2 regions of the Streptomyces sp. NPDC000229 genome follow, and region 1 is predicted to be linked to the other one. Evidence: riboswitches for the same ligand, from Rfam matches in the RefSeq annotation. Region 1 holds a riboswitch; the other holds the start of a gene.
What was found. A riboswitch is a leader RNA that binds a small molecule or an ion and turns the genes downstream of it on or off. The one in region 1 is predicted to bind cobalamin.
Positions count from the first base shown of each region.

Region 1 (6,945 bases):
CCGGGGTGCCGGAACTCGACGGCCATCGGCCAGTCGGCGGCGCGTTTCCGGGTGCGGTGGAGAACCGCCTCCGCCCGGGCACCCGGGGCGAACCAGGGCGGGAACTGGAACAGCAGGGTGCCGAGGCGGTCCGCGTCCCGCAACGGGCGCAGGGCGTCGCTGAAACGCTGCCACACCTCGTCGAGGAGCCCGGGGTCGCCGGTGTCATGGCCCCGCAGGTCGGCGGGCAGGGCGGCCGTCCGGGTCGGGTGGCCGGTGAGCAGCGAGAACGCCTTGACGTCGAAGCGGAAGCCGGCCGGTGTGCGTTCGGCCCACAGCAGGCTGTTGCGCACGCTGGGGAGCGCGTAGTACGTGGCGTCGACCTCCACCACGGGGAACTGTTCGGCGTAGTGCCGCAGCCGCCCCTCCGGGTCGCGTCGCCCCTGCGGGTACCACCCGCTGCCGACAAGTGCCTTGTCCGTCCAGGAACATGTACCGATCAGGATGTTGCCCATGCCGCCCCGCCTACCCCGGGGACGGGCTCCCGTGACGACGCACGACGAGGAACCAGATGACGGCCGACACCTCCGCCTCCTTCCTGCTCCACCCCGGCGCCCCGGACTCCCCCGTGATCCTGCACGTTCCGCACTCCGCCCGCGCGATACCCGCGGACGTGCGCACCGGGATCGTGCTGGACGACCGGGCGCTCGCGGCCGAGTTGGACCACATCACCGACGCGTACACGGAGCGGATCGCCACCGCGGCGGCGAGGGCCGCGCGGGTGACGCCCTGGCGGTTCGTCAACCGGCTGTCCCGCCTGGTGGTCGACCCGGAGCGGTTCCCCGACGACCGCGAGGAGATGCTGGCGGTGGGCATGGGCGCGGTCTACACCCGGACCACGCACCGTGCCGAGCTCCGCCCTGCGGACACCGACGTACAGCCCCTGATCGACCGTTACTTCCACCCGTACGCCCAGGCGATGACGGCGGCCGTGGCCGAGCGGCTCGAAACAACCGGGCGGGCCGTGGTCGTCGACGTCCATTCGTACCCGGCGGAGGCATTGCCGTACGAGCTCCACGGCGACGGGCCGCGTCCGCCGGTCTGTCTCGGCACCGACTCCTTCCACACGCCGGGCCCGCTGCTCGACGCGGCGCGGCAGGCGTTCGGGGGCTTCGGCGGCACGGCACTGGACACGCCGTTCTCGGGAACGTACGTGCCGCTGCGGTACTACGGCCGGGACCCGAGGGTCGGCGCGCTGATGGTGGAGATCCGCCGCGACCTGTACCTGGACGAGCGGGGAGCGCCTCGCGACGAGGGCGTCGAGGCGCTGGCGGGTGCGCTCGCCGGTCTCGTGGAGCGGATCTCCGGCTGACGCGGCGAACCGCCCGGGACGCCGCGCGTGTACGGCGGTGGTGTCCCGGCCGTGCCCGGCCGGACCTGCTGCCACCACCCGCCCGGGCGACCGGGGTCGCACAGCCGTGGTGCCGCCGTGACGCTGAGGTGAGGCGGCCGGACGGCCCGCGTGGGAAGGGAGCCGATGACCAGGGAGGTACCGAGCGCGGCATCGGCGTCGGGTCTCAGAGGCGGGCCGAGCCGGGTCGATCGGCTGGTCGACCGGTTCGTGGCCCTGGGCGGAGCCGTCGGGTGTGCCGGCAGGCCACCGGTGGTGAACGGCACGCCCGAGGGCGTGCCGCCCTCCGAGGGCCGCGCCGTGCGGTCAGCTGCCGAGACGGCCGCGCAAGAGCTGTTTGCCGAACTCGGCACCCTTGCGGCTGTCGGTCTGGGCCTTGCGGAACAGTTCGACCAGCTCCGTGTCGTTGTCCCGTTCCGCGTCCTTGATGTAGGTCTCCAGCCGCAGCGCGTTGCTCAGGCAGGACTCCACGTACCAGATCAGGTTGTAGTTCTTGTCCTTGGTACCCGTGACGTCGCCGGTTTCGTTGCTTGCCATGTTGACCGTCCTTCGAGAGGGGATGGCACTCGACCGACCGTAATCACATCGGCGTGGTCAGGCACGACGGGCCACCCCGCCCGAACCACAGTTCACGCCAACGGCTGCCACCGTGTGCGTGCCGCCGCGGCCGGGGCATCCCGGTGACACGACACCGGCCGGCATGGCAGGGTCGGCACCAGTCCCACCAGAACCACCCGACAAAGCTGCTGGGAGATACCGTTGAGAATGCTGATCAACGTACCCGAGACCGTCGTCGCCGACGCGCTGCGCGGGATCGCGGCCGCGCATCCCGAACTCACCGTGGACGTGGAGAACCGGGTCGTCGTACGGCGGGACGCTCCCGTGGCCGGGAAGGTGGCGCTGGTGTCGGGGGGCGGGTCCGGGCATGAACCGTTGCACGCCGGGTTCGTCGGGCCCGGGATGCTGGCGGCGGCCTGTCCGGGCGAGGTCTTCACGTCACCCGTTCCGGACCAGCTGGCGCGGGCGGCGGCCGCCGTGGACAGCGGCCGGGGGGTGCTGTTCGTCGTCAAGAACTACACCGGGGACGTGCTGAACTTCGAGATGGCGGCCGAGCTCGCCGAGGACGAGGGCGTACAGGTCGCCAAGGTCCTCGTGGACGACGACGTGGCGGTGACCGACAGTACGTTCACGGCGGGGCGGCGCGGGACCGGGGCCACGCTCTTCGTGGAGAAGATCGCCGGTGCGGCCGCCGAGGAGGGGGCGCCGCTGGAGCGGGTGGAGGCGATCGCCCGGCAGGTGAACGCGGGGTCGCGCAGTTTCGGCGTGGCGCTGAGCGCGTGCACCACGCCCGCGAAGGGCAGCCCGACGTTCGACCTGCCGCCGGGCGAGCTGGAGTTGGGCATCGGCATCCACGGGGAGCCGGGCCGGGAGCGGCGGCCCATGATGACCTCGGGGGAGATCGCCGACGTCGCGGTGGACGCCGTGCTGGAGGACCTGAGGCCGAGCGGCCCGGTGCTGGTGCTGGTGAACGGCATGGGGGCGACGCCGCTGCTGGAGCTGTACGGGTTCAATGCCGAGGTCCAGCGGGTGCTGGGCGAGCGGGGCGTCTCGGTGGCCCGTACGCTCGTCGGCAACTATGTGACGTCGCTCGACATGGCCGGCTGCTCGGTGACCCTGTGCCAGGTGGACGAGGAGCTGCTGCGACTGTGGGACGCGCCGGTGCGGACCGCCGCCCTGCGGTGGGGAATGTGAGGCCCGTGATGCTCGACGCGGAATTCTTCCGGCGCTGGATGACCGGGGCCGCGGCCGCCGTGGACCGGGAGGCGGACCGGCTGACCGAGCTCGACTCGGCGATCGGTGACGCCGACCACGGCGCCAATCTGCAACGCGGTTTCGCCGCGGTGGTCAAGGCCCTGGAGGGCGAAGCGGCCATGACACCGGGGGCCGTCCTCATGCTCGCGGGCCGGCAGCTGATCTCGACGGTCGGCGGCGCTTCGGGACCCTTGTACGGGACGCTGCTGCGACGCACCGGCAAGGCGCTGGGCGACGCCGCCGAGGTGGCGCCCGTGCAGCTGGCCGAGGCGCTGCGGGTGGGCGTGTCCGCGGTGGCGCAGCTCGGCGGGGCGAAGGCGGGCGACAAGACGATGCTGGACGCGCTGGAGCCGGCCGTCGAGGCGCTGGCCGAATCGCTCGGCGAGTCGTTCGCGGCGGCGGCGGAGGCCGCGGACCAGGGCGCCCTCGCGACCGTGCCGATGCAGGCGCGCAAGGGCAGGGCCAGCTATCTCGGTGAGCGCAGCGTGGGGCACCAGGACCCGGGCGCGACGTCCTCGGCCCTGCTGATCGCCGCCCTGGCCGAGGCGGAGGGGGCGCGGTGACCGCGAAGGTGGGCATCGTGCTGGTCTCGCACAGCGCGGAGGTCGCGTCCTCCGTCGCCGAGCTGGCCGAGGGCCTCGCGGGCGGCGGGGGCACCGCGCCGGTCGTGGCGGCGGGCGGCACTCCGGACGGCGGGCTGGGCACCAGCGCGGAGCTGATCACCGAGGCGGCGACGGCCGTCGACGGCGGGGCGGGCGTGGCCGTGCTGGTGGATCTGGGCAGCGCCGTCCTGACCGTGAAGGCCCTGCTCGCGGAGGGCGACGAACTCCCCGAGGGCACGCGCCTGGTGGACGCGCCGTTCGTGGAGGGTGCGGTGGCGGCGGTGGTCACCGCGTCGGCGGGCGGCGACCTGGACGCGGTGGTGACGGCCGCGTCGGAGGCGTACGGCTACCGCAAGGAGTGACGGCGTCCGGGGAGGGAGCCGGTGCCCGCACCGGTGCGCGGGTTGTGATGTACCTGGTCAACGCACTACTGTCGCAGGGCCTTGGTGTACGGGAAACCGGTGCGGTACCGGTGCGGCCCTCGCCACTGTGATCGGGAAGTCCGGCTCCACTCCCGGGGAATCCACCCCTGGAAGCCACTGGAACGCCGCGGGAGACCGCGGTGTCCGGGAAGGCGGAGTCGCGGCGGCACGTCGTCCGGGGGGATACTCCCGGACCCCCTCCCGTCAGCCAGGAGACCGGCCAGGGCGCGTTGTCCATCCACGAGGTGCTGGAGAGGGTCTCCCTACATCATGCATATCGCCGAGGGCTATCTGCCCCCCGCGCACGCGGTCGCCTGGACCGTCGCCGCCGCTCCGTTCGTCGCCCATGGCGTCCGTGCCCTGACCCGCGAGGTCAAGGCCAATCCCGAATCGACTCTCCTGCTCGGCGCGTCCGGTGCCTTCACCTTTGTCCTGTCCGCCCTGAAAATCCCTTCGGTGACGGGCAGTTGCTCGCACCCCACCGGCACCGGCCTGGGCGCCATCCTTTTCCGGCCGCCGATCATGGCGGTCCTGGGCACCATCACCCTGCTCTTCCAGGCGCTGCTGCTGGCGCACGGCGGCCTGACGACGCTGGGCGCGAACGCGTTCTCGATGGCCATCGTCGGTCCGTGGGCCGGCTTCGGGGTGTACTGGCTGCTGCGCCGCTTCGACGTGCCGCTGATGGTGAGCGTGTTCTTCGGGGCGTTCGTGGCGGACCTGTCGACGTACTGCGTCACCAGCGTGCAGCTGGCGCTGGCGTTCCCGGACCCGGGCAGCGGTGTCGTCGGTTCGCTGGCGAAGTTCGGCGGGATCTTCGCGGTCACGCAGATCCCGCTGGCGGTCAGCGAGGGCCTGCTGACCGTGTTGGTGATGCGGCTGCTGATGCAGTCCAGCAAGGGCGATCTGGCCCGGCTCGGTGTCGTGTCCGTGAAGAAGGAGGCCGTGGCCCGATGAGCCGTAACGCCAGGATCAATACGCTGCTGCTGCTCGTCGTGGTCGCGCTCGCCGTCCTCCCGCTCGCGCTGGGGATGGGCGACCACAAGGAGGAGCCGTTCACGGGCGCCGACGCGCAGGCCGAGACGGCCATCACCGAACTGAAGCCGGACTACGAGCCGTGGTTCAGCCCGCTGTACGAGCCGCCGTCCGGGGAGGTCGAGTCGGCGCTGTTCGCCCTTCAGGCAGCCATCGGCGCGGGCGTGCTGGCGTACTACTTCGGCCTGCGGCGCGGGCGCCGGCAGGGTGAGGCGCGGGCGCGCGCCGGGGCGCCGGGCGGGGACGTCCCGGGCACGGAGCCCTCGGAGGCGGAGCCTTCGGGCGCCGACGCCCCCCGGGCCTCCGCCTAGCCGCCGGTGCTGCCGATCGACGCGGCGGCGCACAGCAGCCGCTGGCGCCGCCGTCATCCGTGCGAGAAGGCCGCCCTGGGCTTCGGTCTGACGGCGCTGGCCGTGTGCCTGCCGCCCTGGCCGGGGGCCGTGCTCGTCGCCGCAGCGACGCTCGTGGTGCTGCTCGGCCCGGCCCGGGTCGCGCCGCGGCAGCTGTGGCGGGCGTGGCGCATCCCGCTCGGCTTCTGTGTGACGGGCGCGGTACCGCTGTTGTTCCAGGTCGGCGGGGCGGGCGGGTTCGTCACGCTCGCGCCGGACGGGCCGGCGCACGCCGGGCAGTTGCTGCTGCGTACGTCGGCGGCCTCGCTCGGCGTGCTGCTGTTCGCCTTCACCACACCGGTGTCCGACGTGCTGCCGAGGCTGGTGCGGGCGGGGGTGCCGGCGCCGGTGGTCGACGTGGCGCTCGTCATGTACCGGATCAGCTTCCTGCTGCTGGACGCGGTCCGGCGGATCCGGGAGGCGCAGGCGGCGCGGCTCGGGCTGACGAGCCGGGCGGCCACCTGGCGCTCCCTGGCGGGCCTGGGCGCGACGGCGTTCGTGCGCGCCTTCGACCGGGCGGCGCGGCTCCAGACGGGGCTGGCCGGGCGCGGTTACGACGGCACGCTGCGGGTGCTGGTGCCCCACGTGGCGGTCAGCCGGCGGTTCCTGGGCGCGACGGCCGCGCTGCTCGCGGGGCTCGTCGCCCTCACCTTCGTACTCGAAAGGCTCCTGCCATGAATGCTCCCGCCGTCGTGGAACTCGTCGGTGCGGGATACGCCTACGAGGACGGCCCCGCGGTGCTGCGGGGCGTCGACTTCGCCGTGCCCGAGAGGCGGTCCATCGCGCTGCTCGGCCGCAACGGCAGCGGCAAGACGACCATGCTCCGGCTGCTGAGCGGCGGTCTCAGGTGCGCGAGCGGCCGGTTGCGGCTGGAGGGGCGGGACGTGTCGTACGACAGGGCGGGGCTGACCCGCCTGCGGACGACGGTGCAGTTGGTGGTGCAGGACCCGGACGACCAGCTGTTCGCGGCGTCGGTGGGGCAGGACGTGTCGTTCGGGCCGATGAACCTGGGGCTGTCGGAGACGGAGGTGCGCGAACGGGTGCGCGAGGCCCTGGAGGCGCTGGACATCGCGGCGCTGGAGGACCGGCCGACCCACCTGTTGTCGTACGGTCAGCGCAAGCGGGCCGCGATCGCGGGCGCGGTCGCCATGCGCCCCCGGGTCCTCATCCTCGACGAGCCGACGGCCGGCCTCGATCCGCACGGCCAGGAGCGGCTGTTGGCGGTGCTGGACCGGCTGCGTGCCTCCGGGACGACGGTCGTGATGGCCACGCACGACGTGGACCTGGCCCTCCGCTGG
Region 1 is NZ_JBEPEL010000096.1:11,180-18,124, reverse strand. Features, by position in the region: gene ABT360_RS30955 (DUF72 domain-containing protein) at 1-494, opposite strand, end outside; gene ABT360_RS30950 (N-formylglutamate amidohydrolase) at 551-1,351, shown strand; gene ABT360_RS30945 (hypothetical protein) at 1,697-1,927, opposite strand; gene dhaK (dihydroxyacetone kinase subunit DhaK) at 2,150-3,142, shown strand; gene dhaL (dihydroxyacetone kinase subunit DhaL) at 3,151-3,765, shown strand; gene dhaM (dihydroxyacetone kinase phosphoryl donor subunit DhaM) at 3,762-4,166, shown strand; cobalamin riboswitch at 4,232-4,465, shown strand; gene ABT360_RS30925 (energy-coupling factor ABC transporter permease) at 4,497-5,180, shown strand; gene ABT360_RS30920 (energy-coupling factor ABC transporter substrate-binding protein) at 5,177-5,569, shown strand; gene cbiQ (cobalt ECF transporter T component CbiQ) at 5,576-6,325, shown strand; gene ABT360_RS30910 (energy-coupling factor ABC transporter ATP-binding protein) at 6,322-6,945, shown strand, end outside.

Region 2 (6,945 bases), on a different contig from region 1:
TGATGCGCACCTTCGAGGACCTCCGCTACGTCGGACACTTCGAGGGCGCCGCCGAGACCACCGGCGACGGCCGGGAAGCCCCGGCGGCCGTCCTGCCCTTCCGTGCCACCGTGGGCGGCAAGCAGATCCACGGCACCGACCTTCTCCACTTCGACGGGACGGGCCGGATCAAGGAGTTCACCGTGATGGTCCGTCCTCAGTCCGCCGTGCAGGCCCTTGGGGAGGCGGTACTCGCCGGGCTGGTCGCCGACGGCCTCGTCCCGCCGACGGGCTGACCGGTTCCGCGCACGGCTCACCGGGATCAGCCGGGCGGTTGGAGGGGGTCCTGGCCGTAGCGTCCGCGGTTCGCCGGCGGACGCGGACCGCATCCGGCTGGGCGTATCGCGCGGAAACGCGTCATCGGGCGTGGGCGCCGGACTCCAACGCTGCAACAGGTACACCGGCACACCGTCGCCCGGACATGGGCGTCCGCGCCGACCATCCCCAACACCACCACCCCCGGTCCCGCCGCCGATGTCCCGTGCGCCCCCAGGCCTCCCCGCCAACGACGACCACCGCGCGGCCATTGCCGGGCGAGCGTACGCCCGTACCACTGCCGCGGGCGGGGGCGGGGGCGGGGGCGGGGGCGGTGAGGGAAACCGTTGTGCCGTCCTGTGTTCGGCCACGCGGACGCGGGGGGTGCGCAGCCCTTCGTCGACCCCGGGAACCGCATCTCGTACGCGTCGGTGTTTCAGCGAGCCGACGGCGTCCTCATACCTACCGTCGGCCCGGGCCACACCATGCAGGCGCCCCGGCGGCCCGGGCTGCCGGGACGGGCCGCATGGTGCCGGGTGCGGAGGTTCAGCTGGCCGGTGCCTGGTACAGGCCGCGGCCCGCACGGCGGGCGCGGGAGGTTGCCACGAGCCGGTCGAGGGTGCTGCGTACGGTGTTGATGGCACCGGTGGAGTCGTCGCGGCCGAGCTCCTTGGCGACGTCCCGGGCTCGCAGGGGCGTGTCGCCGTTGCGGGCGAGGACGGCGGCGACCTGATCGGTCAGGCCACTGGTGCTGTCGCCGGCGGGGGAGGAGTCCTTGGCCGCCGGCTTCTTGGCCGCCGGCTTCTTGGCGGTCTCGGCCTTCGCGGTCTTGCTGCTCTTCGTGCTCTTCGTCGCCTTGGCCGGGGTGGCCTTCTTGGCCGGTCGGGTCTTGGCCGCCGACTTGGCGGGCTTCTTGGCGGTGCTCTTCCGCCCAGCGGCAGTGGTGCGGGGTGCGCGCTGCGCGGGAACGTCCTCCGCTGCCTCCGGCTCCGGCTCCGGGTCCTGCGCCGGCTCCTGCTCGGTCTCCTGCGCCGGCTCCTGCCCGGGGGTTGCGGCCTCGGGCGCCTCTTCCGGCGCGGGCTCAGGAGCCGCGGCAGTGGTGGGCGGTACTTCCCCCGCCCCGGCCGGTGTTTCGGTGCGCGGTGCCGGGACCGCCGCGGTGGTGAGGGCCTGCAGCGCGGTCAGCGCGCCGCGGACGGACTCAAGACGTTCGGTGACGGCCGCGAGGTCCTTCTCCAGCGCCTGCTGGTGTTGTTCGAGTTGGGGGAGCTCTTCCCTCAGCAGTGCGGTGGTCGCTTCGATGTTGTCTGCTGCGGTGGCCGGGATGGGCACGTGTCCTCCTACGGGGTTTGTGGCGTTGTGAAGGATGGGACTGTGTTGCAGAGTACGGCTGTGGCGTTGTGTCAAGCAAACAGGCGGTGTCCGTCGCTTTGCGTCCCAACGCGACGGACACGACCCGTTATTGTTCCCTTCCCTGCCAACTGTTGTGCCACGTACGGTCGTTGTGACCGGCGCCCCTGCGATCAGGCGCCGCCCGCCACCATCGGGACGTCACCAGGGAGGAAGGTGACGTGCGGCGCTCCGGTGCGGGGATGGACGATGACCTCCCCCGCCACGCCGTACACCTCCGAGAGCAGTCGCTCGGTGAGCACCTCGTGCGGCGGGCCCGAGGCCGCGACCTCGCCGTCACGCAGGACGTAGAGGCGGTCGCAGTAGTAAGCGGCCAGGTTGAGGTCGTGCAGCGCGACCAGGACCGTGGCGGGCAGGCGGCGCAGCACGCCGAGTACATCCAGCTGGTGGCGTACGTCGAGATGATTGGTCGGCTCGTCCAGTACCAGCAGTGACGGCTGTTGGGCGAGGGCCCGGGCGATCAGTACGCGCTGCCGCTCACCGCCGGAGAGCCGGTCGAAGGGACGGTCCGCCAGCTCCGCCGCGTCGACCGACGCCAGGGACGACTCGATGAGCCGTGCGTCCTCGGCGTTGTCGCCGTCGAGCAGCCGCTTGTGCGGTGTGCGACCCATGGCCACCACTTCCCGCACGGTGAGGTCGAAGTCGGCGCCCGGTTCCTGCACGACGACCGCCATGGTCCGGGCCAGTCGGCGCACGGGCAGCGACCAGACGTCGTCGCCGTCGACACGTACGCTCCCCGCGTCGGGGCGCAGGACCCGGTACACGGCCCGCAGGAGGCTGGACTTGCCGCTCCCGTTGGGACCCACGAGCCCGATCACCTCGCCGGACTCGGCGGTCAGGGAGACCTCGCGTACCAGATGACGGGCCCCGGCGGTCAGCCCGAGACCCTCGACGGAGAGGTGATGTGCGGTCATGCCACTCCTCGGTCGGTGGTCCGCCGGGCGTCCCGGCGCATCAGCCACAGGAAGAACGGGCCGCCGCACAACGCGGTCAGGACGCCGACGGGAATCTCCAACGGCGCCGCGATCGTACGGGCGGCGATATCGGCCCAGATGAGGAAGACCGCTCCGGCCAGGGCAGCTGTCGGCAGCACCCGGCGATGGTCGCCTCCGACGAAGAGGCGGACGATGTGCGGCAGCATCAGCCCGACGAACCCGATCGGTCCGGTCGCCGCGACGAGGACACCGGTGACGAGGGACAGCACGACGAACATCCGGGCCCGGAAGCGGGCCACGTCCAGTCCCATGGTCGTGGCGGCCTCCTCGCCCGCCAACAGCAGGTTCAACGACCGCGCCTGCACCAGCAGCACACCGATGCCCACCAGCAGTGCGGCCGCCGGCAACCACAGCGTGGCCCACCGCACGCCGCCGAGGCCGCCGAGGGTCCAGGCGAGCACCTCGCGCGCCTGGTTGCCCCGGTCGGCGGTCAGCAACAACAGGTCCGTCGCCGCGGTGAGCACCGCGGCGACCGCCACCCCCGCCAGCACCAGCCGGACAGAGGTGATCCGCCCACCGGCCCGGGCCGTGGTGTAGACGAGCAGCAGCGTCAGCAGGGCCCCGGCGAACGCGGCCACCGACAGGGTCACGGCACCGAAGAGGCCGACGCCCCCGACGATCACGGCGACGGCGCCCAGTGACGCGCCCGAGGACACACCGAGCAGATACGGCTCCGCGAGCGGATTGCGCACCAGGGCCTGCATGGCCGTGCCCACGACGGCGAGACCCGCTCCGGTCACCGCTCCGAGCAGCACGCGCGGTGCACGTACGTCGAGGATGATCGTCTCGCGTGCGCGGGACCAGGCCGGCTCCGGCCAGTCGGCTCCCAGCCCGTGCGACACGATGCCCCACACCTGACCGGGCGGCACGTGCACCGAGCCGATGGCCAGCCCGGCCGTGACGGACACCAGGAGAAGCGCGCCGAGCAGGACCAGCGTCAGTTGGTATGTCCGTCCGTGCGGCGGCCGGACTGTGCGGTTCGAAGTGCTGCTGTGAGGACCGAGGTCCTTCACCGGAAGCGCTCCGGGTGCAGCCCGCGGGCGAGGTCCTCGACCGCGTACGGCGCCCGTACGCCGACCAGCGTCGCGGTGAGCGGCAGCACGACGAACCGCTTGTTCCTGATGGCGGGCACATCGGCCAGGGCGGGCTGGGAGAGCAGGAACTTCTTCTTCTGCTCCACGCTCCCGGCACCGCGGTAGTCATAGATCGCGATCACCTCGGGCCGGCGGGCGACCACCTGCTCCCACGACACGTCGCCGAAGACGTCGTCCAGGTCCGAGAAGACGTTGCGGCCGCCGGCCAGCCTGATGACCTCCGTACCCAGACTCTTCCCACCCGCGGTGAACGCGGACTTGTCACCGCTGTCGTACACGAACACCGGCACCGGCGCTGCGCCCCTGACCGCCTCGCCGGCCCTGCGGACGCGGTCCCGAAGACCGGCCACCACCGTGTCGGCCCGCTCCGGCACGCCGAAGATCCTGCCGATGGTGCGGATCTCGTCGTAGGTGTCCGTCATGGACACCTGCTTCTTGCCGCAGTACTCGCGGTTGAGATAGGTGTCGATGCCCGCGTCGGCGAACGCCTTGCGGGACCGCCCCTCGTTCTCGGCGAACGCGCTTCCGTAGCCGCCGTACACGAGGTCGGGCTCGGCCTCCAGGACGGTCTCGAAGGACGGCTCCTTGTCGGCCAGCTCCGGGACGGCCGCGAAGTCCTTCTGGTACGCGGGCAGGACGGCCGAGTCGGGGAAGGCGGTGCCGACCATCCTGTTCCGCAGCCCGAGAGCGAGCATCAGTTCGGCGGGGTGCTGGTGGATGGTGACCACGCGGGAGGGCGGTTCGTCGTACGTCGTACGGGTGCCGCAGTTGTCGATCGTGACCGGGAAGCCCTTCGCGGACGTGGCCGCGGGCCCTCGGCCGTCGTCGGGTTCGTCCTTGGTGCCGCAGCCGCTCAGCAGGGCGGCCGTCAGAGCCGCGGACAGGGCCACGGTGAGTGTCCGCCGCGGCAGGACGTGGCGCCGGGCGGCATGGCGCCGAGTGCCGGGCGGCCGGGACGGGAGGGGAGAAAAGGGACGGTGGATGCCGTCGTACACGTAAAGCCTCCTGGGGAGTCCGCGCTCCTCGGAACGGGCCCGCGACAGGCCAGTGTCCTGACTCCCGGATCGACGTTCCCCCTGGCCTTCCCACGCTGCGCGCGGTGGCGTCCTCGAAGGTTCCACTCCCCGGTCACAGTGGCGGGACCGTGCCGGAATCGCACCGGCTTCCTGTCTCCCGTCGCGGTGATGACCAGCTGATACTACGTCTCCTGGGTCCCGGGCGGTCGCCGGGTCTGGGCGGCCCGGTAGCGGGACGGCGAAATCCCGTACCGGCCGGTGAACGCCTGCCGCAGTGACTCCGCGGTGCCGAATCCGCAGCGGGCGGCCACGCTCGCCATCGGCAGGGTCGTCGACGCGAGGAGTTGGGCGGCGGCCTCGGTGCGGGCCAGGCGGACGAACCGGCCCGGTGCCTGCCCGAGGTGTTCGGTGAACAGCCGCGTGAGGTGACGCGTGGTCACCCCCGCCCGTTCGGCCAGCGCCGCGGCGCCGAGATCGTGGTCCGGGTGGGCGGTGATGTATTCGACGAGCGTGCGGACCAACGGGTCGCGGGGCGGCGGAGCGGCGGTGAACAGGCTCATCTGCGCCTGGTTGCCGGGTCGTTGCAGGTACACCACGAGGTCCCGGGCCACCTGGCGGGCCAGTTCGGGGCCGTGGTCCTCCTCGATGAACGCGAGGGTGAGATCCAGTGCGCTGGTGATGCCCGCCGCCGTGTACACGTTGCCGTCGCGTACGAAGATGGGCGTGGGGTCCAGGATGACCTCCGGGTGACGGGCGGCGAGCAGTGGTGCGAATCGCCAGTGCGTCGTGGCGCGCCGTCCGTCGAGCAGCCCGGCGGCGGCCAGAACGCCCGCTCCCGTGCATACGGAGGCCACGCGCCGGCTCTCCTTGGCCAGCCGCCGTACGTGTCCCACGAGCCGGGCGTCGCAGGCTGCGCGCTCGAATCCGGCACCGCCCGAGACGATCAACGTGTCGAGCGGTCCGACGAGCCGTTCCAGGGACTGCTGAGTCCCCAGGCTCAGCCCCGAGTCGCAGACGATCGCGCCGCCGCCCGGGCCCACCACGCTCACCCGGTACGGAAGGGCCGGCGCACCGACCCGGTTGGCCATGGCCAGGCTCGTGGTCACACACGCGATGTCCAGCAGCTCGGCCGACTCGTAACCGACCACCACCATGAGCCGTTCCGACGTGAGCCGATCCCCCATGGGGCGACCCTATGCCGGAAGGACCGGTACCCCAAGGTCGCGGACATCGTTTGCGCCGCCCCGTACGCCCGGCAGCGACCTGCCGGACAGTGGAGCCGGGACCGCCCCTTCACCCTCGGGAGACGCCATGACGATCGACTCCACGCGCGACGACCGCGACGACCGCGACGACGGCACGCGCACGACGCCCACGCCCCCGGACACCCCGCGGAGCACGGCAGGGGCCGTGCGTGTCCGGGGCGTCCTGGGCGTCCTGGGGCACCGGTGGCCCACCCTGCTGGCCCTCGCCCTGGCGGTCGCGACCTTCGTCGACGGCCTGCCGCCCCTGGAGCTCCTGGCCGGGCTCCTCATCGTCATGCCGCTGTGCTACCTGCTCTTCGGATCGCTGCGCGGAGAACTGCGCCGACCCGGCATCCTCCTCGTGCAGATCGTGGGGCTCGTCGGCTTCGGAGTCGTGGCACTGACAGCGGTGGCCGTCGACGACACGCTCGGCCGCTATCTCCTGGCCGCGGGCTGGCTGGGCCACGCCGTCTGGGACTTCGTCCACCACCGGACCGGCAGGGTGGTCCCCCGGGCGTGGTCCGAGTGGTGCTGTGTCGTCGACGCATCCGGCGCCCTGGCGATGGTCCTGCTGGCCTGACGCCCCCCGGTCAGGGACCTGAGCCGACGGCCTGAGCCCGCCCCCGCGAACGCACCGGGTTCGCCGGACCGTTCAGGCGGTGTCACGGACGTGGGCGGCCGCGATTTCCGCTTCGCGGACGACGGTGTCCGTGTCCACGTCCAGGAGCGTGCCGTGTGCCTTGCGCATCCGGCCGTCCACGAAGACGTGACTGACGTTGGGCGGCTGACCGTTGAGCACGATCTGACCGATCCAGTCGAATCGTGGCGCGAAGTTGAGGGTGCCCGGGTCCAGGACGACCACGTCCGCACACTTGCCGGGGGTGAGGGAGCC
Region 2 is NZ_JBEPEL010000050.1:16,868-23,812, reverse strand. Features, by position in the region: gene ABT360_RS22840 (nuclear transport factor 2 family protein) at 1-275, shown strand, start outside; gene ABT360_RS22835 (hypothetical protein) at 841-1,626, opposite strand; gene ABT360_RS22830 (ABC transporter ATP-binding protein) at 1,818-2,618, opposite strand; gene ABT360_RS22825 (FecCD family ABC transporter permease) at 2,615-3,712, opposite strand; gene ABT360_RS22820 (ABC transporter substrate-binding protein) at 3,709-4,788, opposite strand; cobalamin riboswitch at 4,819-5,001, opposite strand; gene ABT360_RS22815 (GlxA family transcriptional regulator) at 4,992-5,963, opposite strand; gene ABT360_RS22810 (hypothetical protein) at 6,121-6,633, shown strand; gene ABT360_RS22805 (amidohydrolase family protein) at 6,706-6,945, opposite strand, start outside.
Region 2: another riboswitch for cobalamin. It lies ahead of ABT360_RS22820 (ABC transporter substrate-binding protein); the one in region 1 lies ahead of ABT360_RS30925 (energy-coupling factor ABC transporter permease).